2 regions of the Cobetia sp. BL01 genome follow, and region 2 is predicted to be linked to the other one. Evidence: riboswitches for the same ligand, from Rfam matches in the RefSeq annotation. Region 2 holds a riboswitch; the other holds the start of a gene.
What was found. Region 2 has a riboswitch for thiamine pyrophosphate ahead of tenA (thiaminase II). Riboswitches for the same ligand answer to the same signal wherever they lie in the genome.

Region 1 (8,389 bases), on a different contig from region 2:
CTCGTTGATCAGCCCCAGGTGGTCGACATCCACCATCATCACGCTGATGGGCTGTGTTCCCATCAACATCTCACGCCCCTTGTCGATCAGTTCCGCGCGACTCAGCGCCCCGGTCAACTCATCGAACCGCTCGCGTGACTCGAAACGCTGGCGCAAGCGATCCGCCGACCACCCCATCTGTACCAGCACGAGGGTGAAGAACACGGTCAGAACGCAGAGATTGATCAGTCGGAACGCGAATGCCCACCCGGGCGGCAGCGGATTGGCCACCCCCTGGAACATCAACACGACATAGGCCAGCAGCGGCATGCTCAGGCAGATGAGACACAGCAGCAGACGTCGCGTGAAGGGCATGCGAATGCAGTAGATGCACAGCAGCGCACCGAAATAGAAATAATCGAAACCGGGGGCTGGACCGAAATAGCCCAGGGACAGACTTATCTGGGCACAGGTACCCAATGCCAGCAGGTTGGCGGCCAGTACCTCTCGGCGCGCGCGATGCAGCTGCAGACAGACAAGGTCCACCACCAGCATGCCCAGATCCAGCGCCAGAATGCCCATCTCTCCCAGCCAGAGCATCAGACCGGCATACAGCAGGTGACTCGCTATCGCGAGCACATACACCACATTGAAGGTGGCGTGGAAGGTCTTCTCGTCCTCGGTGAGGCCTGGTGGGAAATCCTCGAATCGCAACAGCCAGCGCGCAAGGTGTGGATGTGGACTGCCCATGAGACTATCTCCTTGGCTGCTGACCACCATTCGTGGCCAGCCAGACCAGGCGGGTAAAGGCCTGACGAGCCAAGGGTACGTCATCCCTCAGTCGAAAGGAGATCAGCACATTACACGCAATGCATAAACCCGCCACCAAGCGCCGAGCCAGCCTGGCGTCACGACAGGCAGAACCGGGCCACGACGCAAAGAACCGCGTCAATGCAGGCGCAGCCCCACCTTGGTGATGCGATTGCCCTCGACCTCATTCACCACCCAGTGAATGCCATGCCAGTCGACATCATCCCCGACCACCGGCACCCCGCCGACTCTGCGGGTGATGAACTCGGCGATGGTCAGGTGCTGCTCGCCCTGAGAGAGCGTCAGTCCGTAGACATCGGCGATATCCTGCATGTTGGCATCCCCTTCCAGGGTGAAGGTGCCGAAGAAGGCGCGCTGTTCATGCTGCAGACTCTCGCCATTGAACATGCGATTGAGGCTTGGCACATCACAGGAGCGACCGACGACGCACAGCACGTCCTTCTGATGCAGACAGGTGCTGCCCTTGGGATGGATCAGCACCTTGTTGCGGAACAGTGCCCCGACCTTGGCCCCGGAGGGGAAGCGCAGCATGCGCAATGCCACGCCTTCCAGCGCCGTGTTGTCGACCCGGTAGACCAGCATCTCGTAATCGTTGACGGGCATGATGCCCAGCAGATTGCGGCGGCTGGGCTGTGCGCCCGGCGGCACCACCACCCTGAGCTTGCGCGCCATGGGAGCCAGCGACGAGCCCTGCACCAGCAGCGAGATGATCACCACGAAGAAGGCGACATTGAAGTAGACGCCGGCATTCTCGACCCCGGTGATCACCGGGAAGATCGCCAGCACGATCGGCACCGCCCCCCTCAACCCGACCCAGCTGATGAACCACAGCTCTCGCCAGCGGAAGCGGAAGAAAGGCTTGAGACACAGGATCACGGCCAGGGGGCGCACGAACAGGATCAGCGCCACACTCAGAATGGCGGCCGGCAGCGCGAACTGCAGCATCGTGGAGGGTGAGACCAGCAGACCCAGCATCAGGAACAGCACGATCTGGGACAGGTGGGCCAGTCCGTCATGCACCGGCAGGATGTGTTCGAGGTGGCGCCCCGGATGATTGCCGATCATCAGGCCACACAGATAGATGGCCAGGAAGCCACTGCCACCGAGCTCATTGGTCGTCGCGAACAGACTCAGGCCCAGCGCCAGCGCCAGCAGGGAATAGAGGCCGGGCGCCAGATCCAGATAGCGCATCAGACGGGCGATCAACCAGCCACCGGCGATCCCCATGCCCGCGCCGACCCCGAACTGCAGCGCGAAGCTCATGAGTCCGGCGGCGACCCCCGACAGCTGTCCGGTCAGTATCTCGGCCAGAGTGATGGTGAGGAAGATGGCCATCGGGTCGTTGGTACCGGACTCGATCTCCAGCGTCGCCCCGACCCGCTCGTTGAGGTGCACCCCCTGCCCGCCCAGTAGCGAGAAGACCGCCGCGGCGTCGGTAGAGCCGACGATGGCCCCGACCAGCAGGCCTTCGATCAGGGTGAGGTCAAACAGCCACATGGCCAGCAGCCCCACCAGCCCGCTGGTCATGAAGACCCCGACGGTCGCCAGCACCAATGCCGGCTTGAGACCCGCGCGGAAGGTCGAGAGACGGGTGCGCAGACCGCCATCGAGCAGAATGAGTGCCAACGCCAGATTGCCGATCAGGTACGCGGTAGAGGCATCATCGAACTGGATGCCGAGCACGCCATCCTCCCCCGCCAGCATGCCGAGTCCCAGGAACAGCAACAGCAGGGGCATGCCGAGACGAGCCGAGACCCGACTTGCCAGCACGCTCAAGGCGATGAGCATGCCCGCCAGCAAGAAGTAATAGTTCAGATTCTCTACCACGTGTGCTCCCCCGCCATTCCCGGCACCAAGTCTCGAATCACGTCTGCGACGGCCCAGAGACAGTATTCCATGTCAGCGACGAGGCTGCAGAGAAATTTCTCAAATATTCATGGACTTGCGATCAACATGTCAGGCTTCTCGGCGACACCCAGGCCGGGGCTGCCGCCAGCTCGGCGTAGCGGGTCGGACCGAAGGCTTCCATCGCCCACAACAGGGCTCGGCACAGCTCACGCTGACCGTCGATATCGACCATGCGCCCATGACGCGAATAACCGGCGAGGAAGGCCTCACGCTGACTCGGCGTCTCCAGCAACAACTCGATCAGTGCCCAGTCGAACTCGATCGGAGCCCACACCAGTGCCTCCCAGTCGCTCCATACCCAGCCGGTGGCGGCGCACAGATATTGGTCCGCGCGCAGGTCCGGCAGACTCCAGACGGCGCGAGCGGGATGCGAGAAGGTGCGTGATGGCAGGTCCCCCAGCTCGTGGGACAGGGGATGGCGCGCGAGAAAACGCGTCACGCGGGCATTCCAATGCAGCAACGGCATGGGCTGGGCAAGGGGCTGACCAAAGCCGGACACGGTGTCCTGATGCAGCCGCCCGACCTGATCTCCCAGCAACTCACAGAAGGTGTCACTGAGATCACTGGGCTGACCGCTGGACCACGGCAGATGCCAGACGGGCGCGCCATCGAGACGTCCCAGATAGGTCAGCGGCAGCGGAGGGATGGGCAAACGCGCCGGCAACGCGCCCGCCAGCCGTGTCAGGGCCTCAGGTTGCGCCCAGCGATCGGCGCCGAAGACACCGCGCATCGCTCGCCAGAAGGGGTCGTGATCCGGGCCGGTCCGCGCCAGCTTGATCAGGCCGGGGGTGCCGCCACGCTGTCGCCACAACCAGTTGGCACTATCCGGCCAGGCAAGTGCCAGCGGCTCCAGCGCATGCCCCAGATAGGTGGAAAGACGGCGAGTCAGCGCATCCTCCGGCCAGCCATTGGGCACGGATGTCGCGTCTGGCATCACGGGTCGCCGCGGTGGCACGGGATAACCGCTGGAGCAGGTCGAGAGATCCGGGGTATCAGGCATGTTGATCTCCTTGAGGCTGCGATACCTCGATAGCATACCCAACACCGGGCCATGCAGCATAGCCACACGACAGCCACCCCGACGATGGCAGGGATGCAACCGGCGGGCAGGTGACGGTACACTGTCGGCCTGGATGGGGGTGCCCGAAAGTGGGCTGAGAGCCGATGCGTCACGTCGCATGGCAACCCCTGGAACCTGATCCGGTTGATACCGGCGGAGGGAATTCCGGTCACCTGCCCAAGCGTCAGGCGCCCTGCGTGCTTCCTCCCCTCGGCATGCCGCCTGACCACGGATGACACTGTGTCGCTGGGACTCTCCCTCAACAACGCTCGCATCGATTACGCCAGCCATACGCTGTTTCGTGATCTGTCGGCGCGTCTGGATGCCGGAAGCTGGACGGCCCTGCTGGGCCGCTCGGGCTGTGGCAAGAGCTCACTGCTGCGCCTGCTGGCCGGCCTCGAGATGCCCGACCATCACACGCTGGAACTCACCACCGATGACGGCAAGCCACTGGCGGGTCGCGTCGCCTGGATGGCGCAGCAGGACCTGCTGCTGCCCTGGCGCCGGGTGCTGGACAATCTGTGTCTGGGAGATGACCTCCATCGTCGCCCCCGCGATACCGAGCGGGCCCGCGAACTGCTGGCAGCGGTGGGTCTGGAGGGGCGCGAGCAGGCCTGGCCAGACTCCCTCTCCGGCGGGCAACGCCAACGCGTTGCATTGGCGCGAACGCTCTATCAGCAGGCTCCGGTGGTGATGATGGATGAACCCTTCTCCGCAGTGGACGCCATCACGCGACTCGAACTGCATGATCTCGCCAGCCGGCTGCTGGACGGACGCACCGTGCTGATGGTCACGCATGACCCGCTCGAGGCGTTGCGCCTGGCCGACCAACTGCTAGTGCTGCGTCCGGGCCGCGACAGCCAGCAGGGGGCAGTGCTCGACCGCTTGCCGGGGCTCTCGCCGCCTCGCCCGGTGCCGCTGGACCTGCCCGCCCTGCAGCAGGCCCAGTCCGAATTGATCACACGCCTGCGCGACGGCGAGGAGACGCAATGAAACGCCTGCATGCCCTGCGTCATCTCGCCATCAGCGCCGCCGTCCTGCTGGGACTCTGGCAACTGGTGATCATCACCACGGCCGTGCCGCCCTACATCCTGCCAGCGCCACTGGCAGTCGCGGAGGTGCTGGTCCGTCAGGCTCCGATGCTGGCACACCACGCCGGCATCACCTTCGCCGAGATTCTTGGCGGGCTGGTACTGGGGGTCCTTCTCGGACTGAGCACCGCGCTGGCACTGGCGTTCATCCCCCGTCTGCGGCGCACCCTGCTGCCATTGCTGCTGATCAGCCAGGTGATCCCGCTGTTCGCGATCGCTCCACTGCTGGTGCTGTGGCTGGGCTATGACATGCTCTCCAAGGTCGTGATGGCCACGCTGATCATCTATTTCCCCGTGGCCTCCACCGGCTACGACGGCCTGCGCCAGACCCCTCAGGGCTGGCTGGATCTCGCCCATACCCTGGGTGCCAGCCCGTGGCGACTGCTGCTGCATGTCCAACTGCCCGCCGCGCTGCCGGCATTGGCCTCCGGCGTGCGCATGGCAGCGACAGCCGCCCCCATCGGGGCCGTCATCGGTGAGTGGGCCGGCGCAAGTCAGGGCCTCGGCTATCTGATGCTCAATGCCAATGCCCGCATGGAAATCGACCTGATGTTCGCCGCCCTGCTGGTGCTGGTCGCCTTTTCGCTGCTGCTGTATTTCACGCTGGATGCCCTGCTGCGTCGCCTGATGCCCTGGCATCGGGATCGCCTGACCCGTTTGAACTGAGCGCTTCCGGCTGTCAGGCGATGCCCTGACGGTCTCACATTCTTGACACCACAAGGAATACCGCCATGCCATTCTCGCCATCGGCGATCCGCCGTTCCAGCAAGCTGTCCTGCCTCTTCGCGACACTGCTGACAACCCTCAGCCTGAGCACCTTCGCCCTGTCAGCCGAGACTGGCGCCAGCGCCGAGCCCCAGGCCCCGACCGCCAGTGACAGTGCAGCGGCAGCGGTCACCCAGACCGGGCAGGACGGTGCCACCCTCGAGCCAGACGCTTCTGCCAAGCAGGCTGCCGAGACCGAGCAACAGACCCGCCCCGCCGCTGGCGATGTGCAGGACCCGCAAGCGGCCGCCACCGATGCCAAGCCCCTCACGCACCTCAAGGTCATGCTCGACTGGTACACCAATCCCGGCCACGGGCCGCTGGTGCTGGCTCAGGAACTGGGCCTGTTCAAGCAACATGGTCTGGACGTCGAGCTGATCGCTCCGGCAGACCCCAGCGTCCCCCCAAAGCTTGCCGCGGCGGAGCGTGTCGACATCGCCATCAGCTATCAGCCCCAGCTGCACCTGCAGGTGGATCAAGGGCTGCCGCTGGTGCGCATCGGCACGCTGGTGGCCACCCCGCTCAACGTGGTGGTGGTACGGGCTGACAGTGACATCCAGTCGATGGCCGACCTCAAGGGCAAGCGCGTCGGCTATTCCGTCGGTGGCGTGGAGGAAGTCCTGCTGTCCACCATGCTCCAGAACAGCGGCCTGACACTGGATGACATCACCCTGACCAACGTCAACTTCTCGCTGACGCCGTCACTGCTGACCCGCAAGGTCGATGCCGTCACCGGGGCATTCCGCAACTTCGAACTCGCCCAGATGGCACAGGAAGGCGTCAAGGGCCGCGCCTTCTACATCGAGGAAGAAGGCGTGCCGACCTATGACGAACTGATCTTCGTCGCCAACAGCGACAGCTATTCTCGCAAGCACGAGCAGTACGCCGCCTTCCTGTCCGCCGTCGGTGAAGCCACCGCCTGGATAATCAACCACCCTGACAAGGGCTGGAAGCTGTTCCGCGAGTCCGACCCGGCACTCGATACCGCGCTCAACAAGAAAGCCTGGTATGCCACCTTGCCGCGCTTCGCCCTGCGTCCGGCCGCACTGGATGCCGGCCGCTACCGTGACTTCGAGAACTTCCTGTACGAGCGCGGCATGATCAAGCAGCGCCAGTCACTCGACCACCTGGCCATCGACGTCAACGCGCCCTGAATAGACGGCCGATGACAGACACGACGACGCCCTGCCGGTTTCCCGACAGGGCGTCGTTTGCTTTCCGCCAGATGACGCGAAGATGCCCCCGCCCCTTGCCTCCCGAGACCTTCCTGTCAGCGCCTGCCATCCACCGGACTGCCGGCTGACGCCCGCCTGGCCAGACGCCGCGCCAACCACCCCATCAGCACAGGCTGGATCACCAGCGCGACCACCAGCACCGCCACGAGCAGTGGCATGCCCTCAAGGGCGCCACCCGGCGAGCTGACCAGCAGCGCCGCCCCGAGATAACTGCCCGCGGCAGAACTCAGATGCTGAACGGCACTCTGGGTGCTGGTGAAGGCGGCCCGCTCGTGCTCGGCAGGAATGAAGCTGTTGAGCGTGTTCTGCGCCACCCGCCGCGCCGAGGAGAACAGCATGTAGGCACCAAACCCCACCCACACCAGCGACGGCCCGGGCGAATGAAGCAGGAAGGCCCAACCCACCAGCGCCGTCAGCAGACAGGTGATGGTGCCGGGCCAGACACTGCCGAAGCGATCACACAGCCGCCCGGTCAGCTGCATGCCCACCAGCGACAGTCCGCCTCCGATCATGTAGAGCCCGCCGAGATCCTCGCGAGGCAGATCGAGATTGAACAGCAGATAGCTGGAGAGATTGGGAATCACCAGGAAGTTGCTGAACATCGCGGTGGCGATCAGCGCCAGCCCGAGCCGGTGATTCGGCTGCGCGAGAATGGTGGCGATGGAGGTACCGGCGCGACTGCGAGGATTGTCCAGATGCCCCCGGATCGGCGGCAGCACCCAGGCCAGCAACCCGCAGACCAGCAACGCCAGCAGCGCAACGGCCCGGAACGGCGCCTGCCAGCCAAAGCCTTCGGACAACCACAGCGCGAAGGGCAGCCCCAGCACCGAGGCCACCGAGAAGGCCCCCATCACCATCCCCATGGCGCGTCCACGCCGGATTCCCGGCACGACATCGATCACGATGGCCAGTGCCGTGGCCGCCGCCGGCCCACCGAACAGCCCGCCCAGCATGCGCGCGGCCAGCAGCGTCTCGAATCCGGTGGCGAAGCTCGCGATCAGATGACACAGCGCGGCACCGAACAGAAAGCCCAGCACGGCCCAGCGACGATCGAAACGATCCGCATGCCGCGTCCACAGCAAGGTACCCACCGCCGCCGCCAGCGGGTAGCTGCCGACGATGTAGCCCAGGTGGTCCAGCGGAATGCCCAGCGACTGCGCGAAATCCGGCCCCAGTGCCATCACCATGGTGAAGCCCATGATGACGGCGAACTGCAGCAGCGTGACCAGCGCGATCACCAGACGCTCGTGACGCGTCACCGGTATCGTGCCGTCTTCGTCAGGCACGCGGGGCGCCGCCAACGGCGCAGGCGCATGACGTGAGCCGCTCAAGCGCGTGCGACGCGTTCAAGAAACGTCTCGACGGCCTGCTGGAACTCGCTTGCTCGCTCGGCATGCAGCCAGTGGCCGGCATCCAGCGAGGCATCTTCCAGTCGCGGGAAGCGCTCACGCATTGCCTGGAGCCCGTCGGCTTGCACGTAATTGGAACGTTCGCCCCACAGCAGCAGGGCCGGCAGTTCC
Region 2 (8,389 bases):
CCGTGTGATGCCAAACCCTGGAGGGTGCCCCATGTTCAACACCAATCTTGAGAAGACCACTCAGCAGTTCGACGACATGTTCTTCGCTCCGCTGCGTGCTTTCAGCGCCCTGAGCCTCGATTACAGCGAGAAGCTGGTCAGCGCTCAGATGGATCTGACCAAGTCCTACGTTGACACCTCCATGGCGCAGGCGCGTTCCATGCTCGAGATCAAGGACAGCGAAGGCCTGAAGAACTTCGTCAAGGAACAGCAGGAGACGGTCAAGTCTCTGGGCGAGAAGCTTCAGAACGACACCCAGAAGGTGGTCGAGCTGAACCAGGAATACGCCAAGAAAGGTCAGGAACTGGCAGAGAACAATGCCAAGTCCGCCTCCGAGGCCATGCAGAAAGTCGCCAAGTAAGCGACTGCTGCTGACGCTCTCAGGCGAGCGTCTACAACGCCCATCCGGTCTTCCGGGTGGGCGTTCGCGCGTCTGAGGCATCGCTGGGGAGGTGGGGAGGCGCGCGACGCTAGCGGCGAGCGCTGCCTTGGGCCACAATGTGCTGCCACGCCGCCGGTGATTGCCGGCGGCATTTATTCGATCAGTGACAGGTGATAGACATGGCACAGGCCACAGCGCGTCATATTCTCGTTTCCAGCGAAGAACAGTGTGCAGCTCTCAAGACCGAAATCGAGAACGGCCGCGATTTCGCTGATGCCGCTCGCGAGCACTCCTCCTGCCCGTCCGGTCGCAGTGGCGGTGACCTGGGCGCCTTCGGCCCGGGCATGATGGTCAAGGAATTCGACGAAGTCGTGTTCAGCGCACCGATCAACACCGTGCAGGGCCCGGTGAAGACCCAGTTCGGTTATCACCTGCTGGAAGTCACCAGCCGCACGTGATCTCTGGATCACGCTCATGACACGTCATGAGTGGTTGGCAGCAAGCCATTGAAAACGCCCCGACCAGTGATGGTCGGGGCGTTTTTCGTGCGGCTCAGCACGTCAGCCTTTCGTGCGCCAATCCCTCTACCTATACCTCCTGATAGAGCTGGCTGCCTTCGCGCTTGAACTTGTCAGCCTGCTCCTGCATGCCGGCCATCACGCTGTCGGCGTCACCGGTCAGGCCGTGTTCGTTGGCGTAGTCGCGGACTTCCTGGGTGATCTTCATCGAGCAGAACTTCGGCCCGCACATGGAGCAGAAGTGGGCGACCTTGGCCGAATCCTTGGGCAGCGTCTCGTCGTGGAAGCTGCGCGCGGTGTCCGGGTCAAGGCCCAGATTGAACTGGTCTTCCCAGCGGAACTCGAAGCGTGCCTTGGAGAGTGCATTGTCACGACGTTGCGCGCCCGGATGCCCCTTGGCCAGGTCCGCGGCATGCGCGGCGATCTTGTAGGTGATGATGCCAGTCTTGACGTCGTCCTTGTTGGGCAGTCCCAGGTGCTCCTTGGGGGTCACGTAGCAGAGCATGGCGCAGCCGAACCAGCCGATCATCGCGGCACCGATGCCGGAGGTGATGTGGTCGTAGCCCGGGGCGATGTCGGTGGTCAGCGGGCCGAGGGTGTAGAAGGGCGCCTCGTCGCACTCGCTGAGCTGCTTGTCCATGTTCTCCTTGATCAGGTGCATCGGCACGTGACCCGGACCTTCGATCATGACCTGGACATCGTGCTGCCAGGCGATCTTCGTCAGCTCGCCGAGCGTCTCGAGCTCGCCGAACTGGGCGGCGTCATTGGCATCGGCCACCGAGCCCGGGCGCAGGCCATCGCCCAGTGACAGGCTGATGTCGTAGGCCTTGCAGATCTCGCAGATGTCCTCGAAGTGGCGATAGAGGAAGCTTTCCTCGTGATGCGCCAGACACCACTTGGCCATGATGGAGCCACCGCGCGAGACGATGCCGGTCACGCGGCTGGCGGTCAGCGGCACATAGCGCAGCAGGACGCCGGCGTGGATGGTGAAGTAGTCGACGCCTTGCTCGGCCTGCTCGATCAGCGTGTCGCGGAAGATCTCCCAATCAAGATTCTCGGCCACGCCATCGACCTTCTCCAGCGCCTGATAGATCGGCACCGTGCCGATGGGCACGGGAGAATTGCGCAGAATCCATTCACGGGTCTCGTGGATGTTGGCGCCGGTCGAGAGGTCCATGACGGTGTCGGAACCCCAGCGGATCGCCCAGGTCATCTTGTCGACCTCCTCCTCGATGGAGGAGGTGACCGCCGAGTTGCCCAGGTTGCCGTTGACCTTCACCAGGAAGTTGCGGCCGATGATCATCGGCTCGCTTTCCGGGTGATTGATGTTGGCGGGAATGATGGCGCGGCCACGCGCGACTTCCTCACGCACGAATTCGGCGGTGATCTCGTCGGGCAGGTTGGCGCCGAAGCTGTGACCCGGGTGCTGGTGGCCCAGAATGCTCTCGACGGAGTCGCTGCCCTGATATTCCTCACGCAGCGCGATACGACGCTGATTCTCGCGAATCGCGATGTACTCCATCTCCGGCGTGATGATGCCCTGGCGCGCATAGTGCAGCTGGGTGACATTCTTGCCCGGCAGGGCACGACGCGGGCGGTGGTCCAGCTCGAAACGCAGGGACGACAGGCGCAGGTCGGCCTGGCGCACGCGACCATATTCGCTGCTCAGCTGATTGAGCTGTTCGGTATCGCCGCGCTCCTCGATCCACTTCTCGCGCAGTGGCGCCAGCCCGCGACGAATGTCGATCTCGACCGCCGGGTCGGTGTAGGGACCGGAGGTATCGTAGACGACGATCGGCGGATTCTCTTCCAGACTGTTGGAGGTCTGGGTCGGCGAGCAGCCGATCTCGCGCATGGGCACGCGGATGTCCGGGCGAGAGCCTTCGATGTAGATCTTGCGCGAGCCGCTCAGCGGCGCGATGGCGGCGGCGTCGACGCGGGCTTCACTGGCGAGATGGCGACTGCCATCCTTGCGACCAGCACGTGCGCGCGCCTTCGGCGCAGCCTCAGGCTGGGGGGCGAGCGACGGTTCTGCGGCGTTGGTGGCTTGCGGATCTTGAGTCGTGGGGGTAGTGCTCATGCAGGTCTCCTCAAAGGGCGACGTCACGGCAGACGTCATCATGGGAAGACCGTGCGCAGGGAGAGGATGGCCATCGCCGACTCCTTGCCAACAGGTGGCCCGGGAGCGAGGCGGCCGCGGGCAGCGGCTGACCATCAGCTTGATTCCTACGCCGGTCCTAACCGGTTCAGGTTCCACGGGACCCCTTGCTGGCAGCCTCGCCCATTTGGCGGCGAGGTGATGCATGCAGGATCTCAGCCGGTTCCACCGGCACCCCGTCAAGCGTGCTCAGAGTTCAATGCGGGCATGACCTGTGCTGAGCGTAGTGTTGGCCCAGATCATCGTGCTCGCATTCAGGCTCTGATGGCCTGTGGTGTGTCTGAATGATTGGCGAGAGGACCACGTCCCCAGGCCGATGAAAATCGGTGTGTCTTCCGTTCGCGCTGGTGCGGCCTGTCAGGCGACGGCCTGCCACGGATCAGTCGCGATCAAGGCCCATCTGCCAGAAGTCGATCTCGAGACGTGTCGCATCGCGGAAGACATCCACCAGTTCGCCCAGCCGGCGCTCCGAGACCTCCGAGAGCCGAGCGTCCAGCCATTCACGTTCGGCGTCCACCGCTTCCTTGAAGTCATCGCTGGAGTACATCGCGATCCAGTCCGCGTACGGATTGTCCTCGATCTCGGTGGTGTCCTGATCCAGCAGCCACTCGGCGATCTCGCCGTAGCCGATCAGGCAAGGCGCGAGCGCCACGTGCAGATCGAGCAGGTCGCCGCGCTGGCCGCAATCCAGTACGTAACGGGTATAGGCCAGGGTGGCACGCGATTCCGGCAGCTCACTCAGGTCATCCTCGCTGATGCCCCACTCGCTGCAGTAGCCGATATGCAGATCGAGCTCGGTATTGAGGATGGTGTCGAGACTGGCCGTGGCCTGACGCAGCTCCGCGAGGGTGCGGCTCTTGTAGGCGGCCAGCGCCCAGGCGCGCGCGAAGTGGATCAGGAACAGGTAGTCCTGCTGCAGGTAATGGCGGAAGGACTCCTCTGGCAGACGACCTTCCCCGAGCTGGCGAACGAAGTCATGCTCGAGATAGTCGCGCCATTCCTCGGCGCAGGCACTGGTCAGGTCTGAAAAGCTGGGCATCGACGCATCCCTCGGTGAGCGTGCTGCCAATCCGTGATGGAGTGGCAAAGGTCTGGCTCGAGCGTGGTCAGGTCCGGCAATCTGCAGGGAAAAAGCGGGGGGAGGTGCGGCGTTCACCTGGAAGAGGTGAAGATGATGTGCGGCAACACTTCGCGCTTGATCCCTACGCCGGTACTAACCGGATCAGGTTCGGCGGGATCGTCATTCACGCACCTCGATGCAAGGCCTCGAACAGTGCGAATGACATCTCAGCCGGTCTTACCGGCACCCCGTCAAGCTGTGACTCAGACGTCACGATATCTCGAGTGTAACAGTCCTGCGGTGCAGGAAAAGCCTCTGCCGCCCTAAAACCCATGCGACTTTGGGAGGCCTTCTGCGATGCTGAAAGGGCTTCCTGCGATGCGGGAAGCGTGTCATGCGCTGCAGGAAAGATGTCATGCAGGCTGACAGGAGGAGAGGTTCGCCATCAGGGCTGGGAAGTGTCGCCTCAGGCGCACCAGATCGTGAGGCTCATCGACATCCCAGCTGACAGGCAGGCAACCGACGCTTCTGCCTGCCTGAGCCAGCAGTGCAAGAGTCTCCCGGCTCACGTCGGCATGGCTCCAGTGATCCAGCTGGAAGGCCGCCGGGCAGGCTGCTTTCAGGCCAATCAATCCGTATCCCCCGTCTTCGCTGGGCTGCAGCACCGCCTCATGGTCATGCAGGCACCGCGCCGCCTCGCGCAGACGTTGACTGTCCAATGCGGGCAGGTCAGAGCCCATCAGCAGCACGGGGCCTGCGGGCAGGTGGCGCAGCATGGCCTGATGCATGCGCTCCCCAAGCCCACCCTGTGGCTGTGCCTCGAGCGTGATCCGCCTGCCATGTGCCGCCATGCTCTCTGCACGCCACTGATCCTCAAGTTCCGTCAGCAGGGCTGCCAGCTCAGGTTGCTGCCGAGCGTGCTCGGGGGAGGGAGTCAGCATCACGACCACCTTGCCGAGGCGTGAGGCGCAGGCCTGCTGAACGATTCTGCGCAGCATGCGCGAGTAGAGGCGTGCCGCCCCCTCGGGACCGAGGGCAGGGATCAGCCGCGTCTTGCATTGTCCGGCCAGTGGCAGGCGGCCGAAGATGATGAGCGTCGGGCGCATGTCATACGCGGCCGTGTCGGTTTCCCTGCCAGCAAGCGAGGCTTCAGGCATGAGGCAAGCCACGCTGTTCGCAGGCCTGAGCGGCGGCACCATATCCATAGAGGCGCGCCAGACGGACAGGAGATACGCCACCCCAGGCTGCCAGGCGCAGCCCCCACATCTTGAGGATGGTGCGACAGACGCCATGGGTTTCCCAGCGTCTTCCACTGGTGGTGACTCTGGCGGAGAGGTTCAGCGGCGAGGTCAGTCGCTTGAGCCTGACGCTCAGCTGGATGTCCTCCATCAGGGGGCACGACGGGAAAGCCCTCGATGGCCTCGAAGGTGGAGCGTCGTACGAACTGGGTCTGATCACCTGTGCTGATGCTGGTCAGGCGCGAGCGCAGATTCATCAGCATGGCGATCACGGGCAGCAGCGGAGAATCTCCTTCGATGTCGACATCGAAGCGACCCCAGTCGCACTCGCGATGCTCGGCGAGGGTCTCTGACAGTACCGAGAGGACATGTGCCGGCAGGCGCGTGTCGGCATGCAGGAACAGCAGCCATTGACCACGAGCCTGAGAGGCACCGGCGTTCATCTGCGTTGCCCGGCCCGGATCACTGCTCAGGCAGCGATCGCACAGCGGCGTTGCCAGCTCGCGGGTAGTATCCGTGGAGCCGCCATCGACCACGATGACCTCGCAATCCCCGCTCGCGCGCATTGGGCTCAAGGCGATCAAGGCCGAGACGATACCGGATGCCTCATTGTGGACTGGCATGATGATGCTCAGCCACGGGGGGCGCGTCAGGGCGCTGCCCGAACGGACAGCCCTGGGGGCAGGGCTGGCAACTGGCGAGAAGATGGAGGGCTTTGTCATGGCGCAGGCTCCGGCGATGGCGTCGTCCTGAGAGCATACGCATGTGATCACCCCATGGATGCAGAGCGTCGAGACGCTCGCTCAACGCTTGGGCGAAGAATCAACGCGTGAGCCGCCGTGTCGAGTCAGAGGCGGCTGGAGGTCATTGAGAGAAGGTGATCCGATAGAGTCCTGAGGCTCCGGTATCGCTGGTCAGGTAGAGGCTGCCATCCTTGCCGAATGCTACATCCAGTGGGCGTATCCAGCGCTCGCCGCTGGCGGCATCCTGCAGGCCGGTCAGTACCGGCACTAGGTGTGCTTCAGTGTCTGGCGTCGCCAGCTTGAGGCCCAGCAGGCGAGGCTCACGACGACTGGCGGGGTCTCCCCACGCTTTGCCGGACGGTGCCGTGCCCCAGCTGCCGTGGACTGCCACCACGACATCCATGTCAGCAGCCAATGGATGCCCAGGCGGCACCACCGCGATACCCATCGGCGCACTGCGAGCGGGGATCTCGGCCAGTGGCGGTGCAATCTCGTCACGTTCGCGCGGTGAATCGCTCGTGATGCAATCATCTGCCTGCCAGCGGCCATCGATCCACTGATACCAGGGCATGCCATGGAAGCTGCCTTCGCGGGCAGCGACCACCAGCTCGCGAGGATGCTCGTAGCCCCAGTGGTCCGGTCCGTTGTTGGTGGCCAGCAGGCGCGTCTCTCCTGTCGCCAGTGCCTGCCAGACCAGGCCGACGGGGTTGCGCAGACCACTCGCCCACGCCCGCCACTCGGGAGGCTCGCCACTTTCCTCAAGGCGCATCACTCCCCCACGGCGCTGTTGCTGTGGGTAGCGAGGCGAGGTGCCCGCCAGATACTGATCGGAGCAGTTGCCTTGGATCCCCAGCGCCAGATACAGGCCATTGTCAGGGCCCAGGCTCAGCGTACGCGAGTTGTGGCCACCGCCGCCGGGAATCGCGATCACGCGCTGGAAGTCGCTCGGGGCAAGGGAGATCCCGGGATGGTAGTCCGCGACCAGCAGGGCGTCCGTGGTCGCGACATACAGGCGCGCATCGCGGACGACGGCAGAGTGGGGATAGCCTTCCAGCTCGACCAGCACTTCCATGCGCTTGAGGCTGCCATCATCGGCCAGCTGGCCTCGGTAGAGCTTGCCGGCCCGCGAGCCGATCAACACCTCATCGTGAGCGGTGAGGTGCAGCATGCGAGGTGCCTGAATCGATGCCAGCCGAGTCATGCCGGCCCCTGGTGGCAGCCTCAGGGAGGGGGCGTCCTCGGGAACCGAGCTTGCCGCCTGCAATGCCAGAGTCGGGGCATGAGCAGAGGTCTCGCCATCGAGGGTGTCGTTGCTGCTTGCCTCGCTCCAGGCAGGAGACGACGCGCAGAGACAGCCGATGAGCGCCGTCCCCATCAGCTGTCTGATGCTTGCGCATCCACGGATTTCCTGTTGGCGCTTGCTCATGTGCTCCACTGCCTCCCTGGCCTGTCGCCGCTACCTCGGCAAGTCGACTGGCATCGCTCGCCGCCGTGCAGGAAAGTCTGGAAGCTTGTGCCGGTTTGCGCCAGTGCTGCCCTGTCCCTGGAGAGTCAGGAGCGCTTCGCGTTGCGGCGGCGGTACTTGAGGTGGCGGCGCCAGCCCTTGAGGGAAAGCCAGGAATCGTCCCGGGGATAGAAGCGCTTCTCACGCCAGCCCGGCTGCTCGTCCAGTTCTTCCGGGCTCTTGCGCCAGCGCTTGTATTCCCATTGATACTGCGCGGGCGCCAGGGCGATCGCGGCTTCCACTGAGGCATTCACTCCCCGCGCCGAGATGACCTCGTCTTCGGTGTAGACCGCCTCATCCGCGGCGAGGAAGTGGATGGCGAAGCCATGGCCATCTTCCAGGCGTTGAGCGACACCGGTCACCACGCGGGCGTCGGTTCTCGCCACCAGCTTGGGGAGCAGAGTGGCGGTGTAGGCGGGGCGGCCGTAGAAGTCGGCGAAGACACCGCTGCCGCGTCCCGGTTCCTGATCCGGTAGGATGCCGATCGCCTCGGCGCGCTTGAGCGCCTTCAGCAACGCTGCCACGCCGCGGGAGTTGGTAGGCACCAGTCTCGCCCCCATGCGCTCACGCCCGTTGCGAATGATCGGGTCGAGCCGCTCGAACTTGGGAGGCTCGTACATGGCAGTGAAGGGGAAATGGCTCGAGAGCCAGAAATTGAGCACTTCCCAGTTGCCGAAGTGCGGCGCCAGCACGATCACGCCACGTCCCTCGGCACGGGCTTCGTCGAGCAGATTGCGACCGTGCACC

Region 1: another riboswitch for thiamine pyrophosphate. It lies ahead of ACZYGA_RS13810 (ABC transporter ATP-binding protein); the one in region 2 lies ahead of tenA (thiaminase II).

The regions. Positions count from the first base shown of each region.
Region 1 is NZ_JBVBEE010000008.1:66,096-74,484, forward strand. It holds gene ACZYGA_RS13795 (GGDEF domain-containing protein) at 1-729, opposite strand, end outside; gene ACZYGA_RS13800 (potassium/proton antiporter) at 928-2,637, opposite strand; gene ACZYGA_RS13805 (protein kinase family protein) at 2,759-3,718, opposite strand; TPP riboswitch at 3,844-3,957, shown strand; gene ACZYGA_RS13810 (ABC transporter ATP-binding protein) at 4,019-4,771, shown strand; gene ACZYGA_RS13815 (ABC transporter permease) at 4,768-5,535, shown strand; gene ACZYGA_RS13820 (ABC transporter substrate-binding protein) at 5,601-6,788, shown strand; gene ACZYGA_RS13825 (MFS transporter) at 6,905-8,155, opposite strand; gene ACZYGA_RS13830 (alpha/beta fold hydrolase) at 8,197-8,389, opposite strand, start outside.
Region 2 is NZ_JBVBEE010000001.1:569,780-578,168, reverse strand. It holds gene ACZYGA_RS02485 (phasin family protein) at 32-400, shown strand; gene ACZYGA_RS02480 (peptidylprolyl isomerase) at 601-879, shown strand; gene thiC (phosphomethylpyrimidine synthase ThiC) at 1,010-3,019, opposite strand; TPP riboswitch at 3,146-3,286, opposite strand; gene tenA (thiaminase II) at 3,477-4,136, opposite strand; TPP riboswitch at 4,280-4,418, opposite strand; gene ACZYGA_RS02465 (TIGR04282 family arsenosugar biosynthesis glycosyltransferase) at 4,571-5,263, opposite strand; gene ACZYGA_RS02460 (hypothetical protein) at 5,307-5,546, opposite strand; partial or broken gene ACZYGA_RS02455 (glycosyltransferase) at 5,728-6,018, opposite strand; gene ACZYGA_RS02450 (hypothetical protein) at 5,933-6,148, shown strand; gene ACZYGA_RS02445 (PQQ-dependent sugar dehydrogenase) at 6,260-7,564, opposite strand; gene ACZYGA_RS02440 (lysophospholipid acyltransferase family protein) at 7,690-8,389, opposite strand, start outside.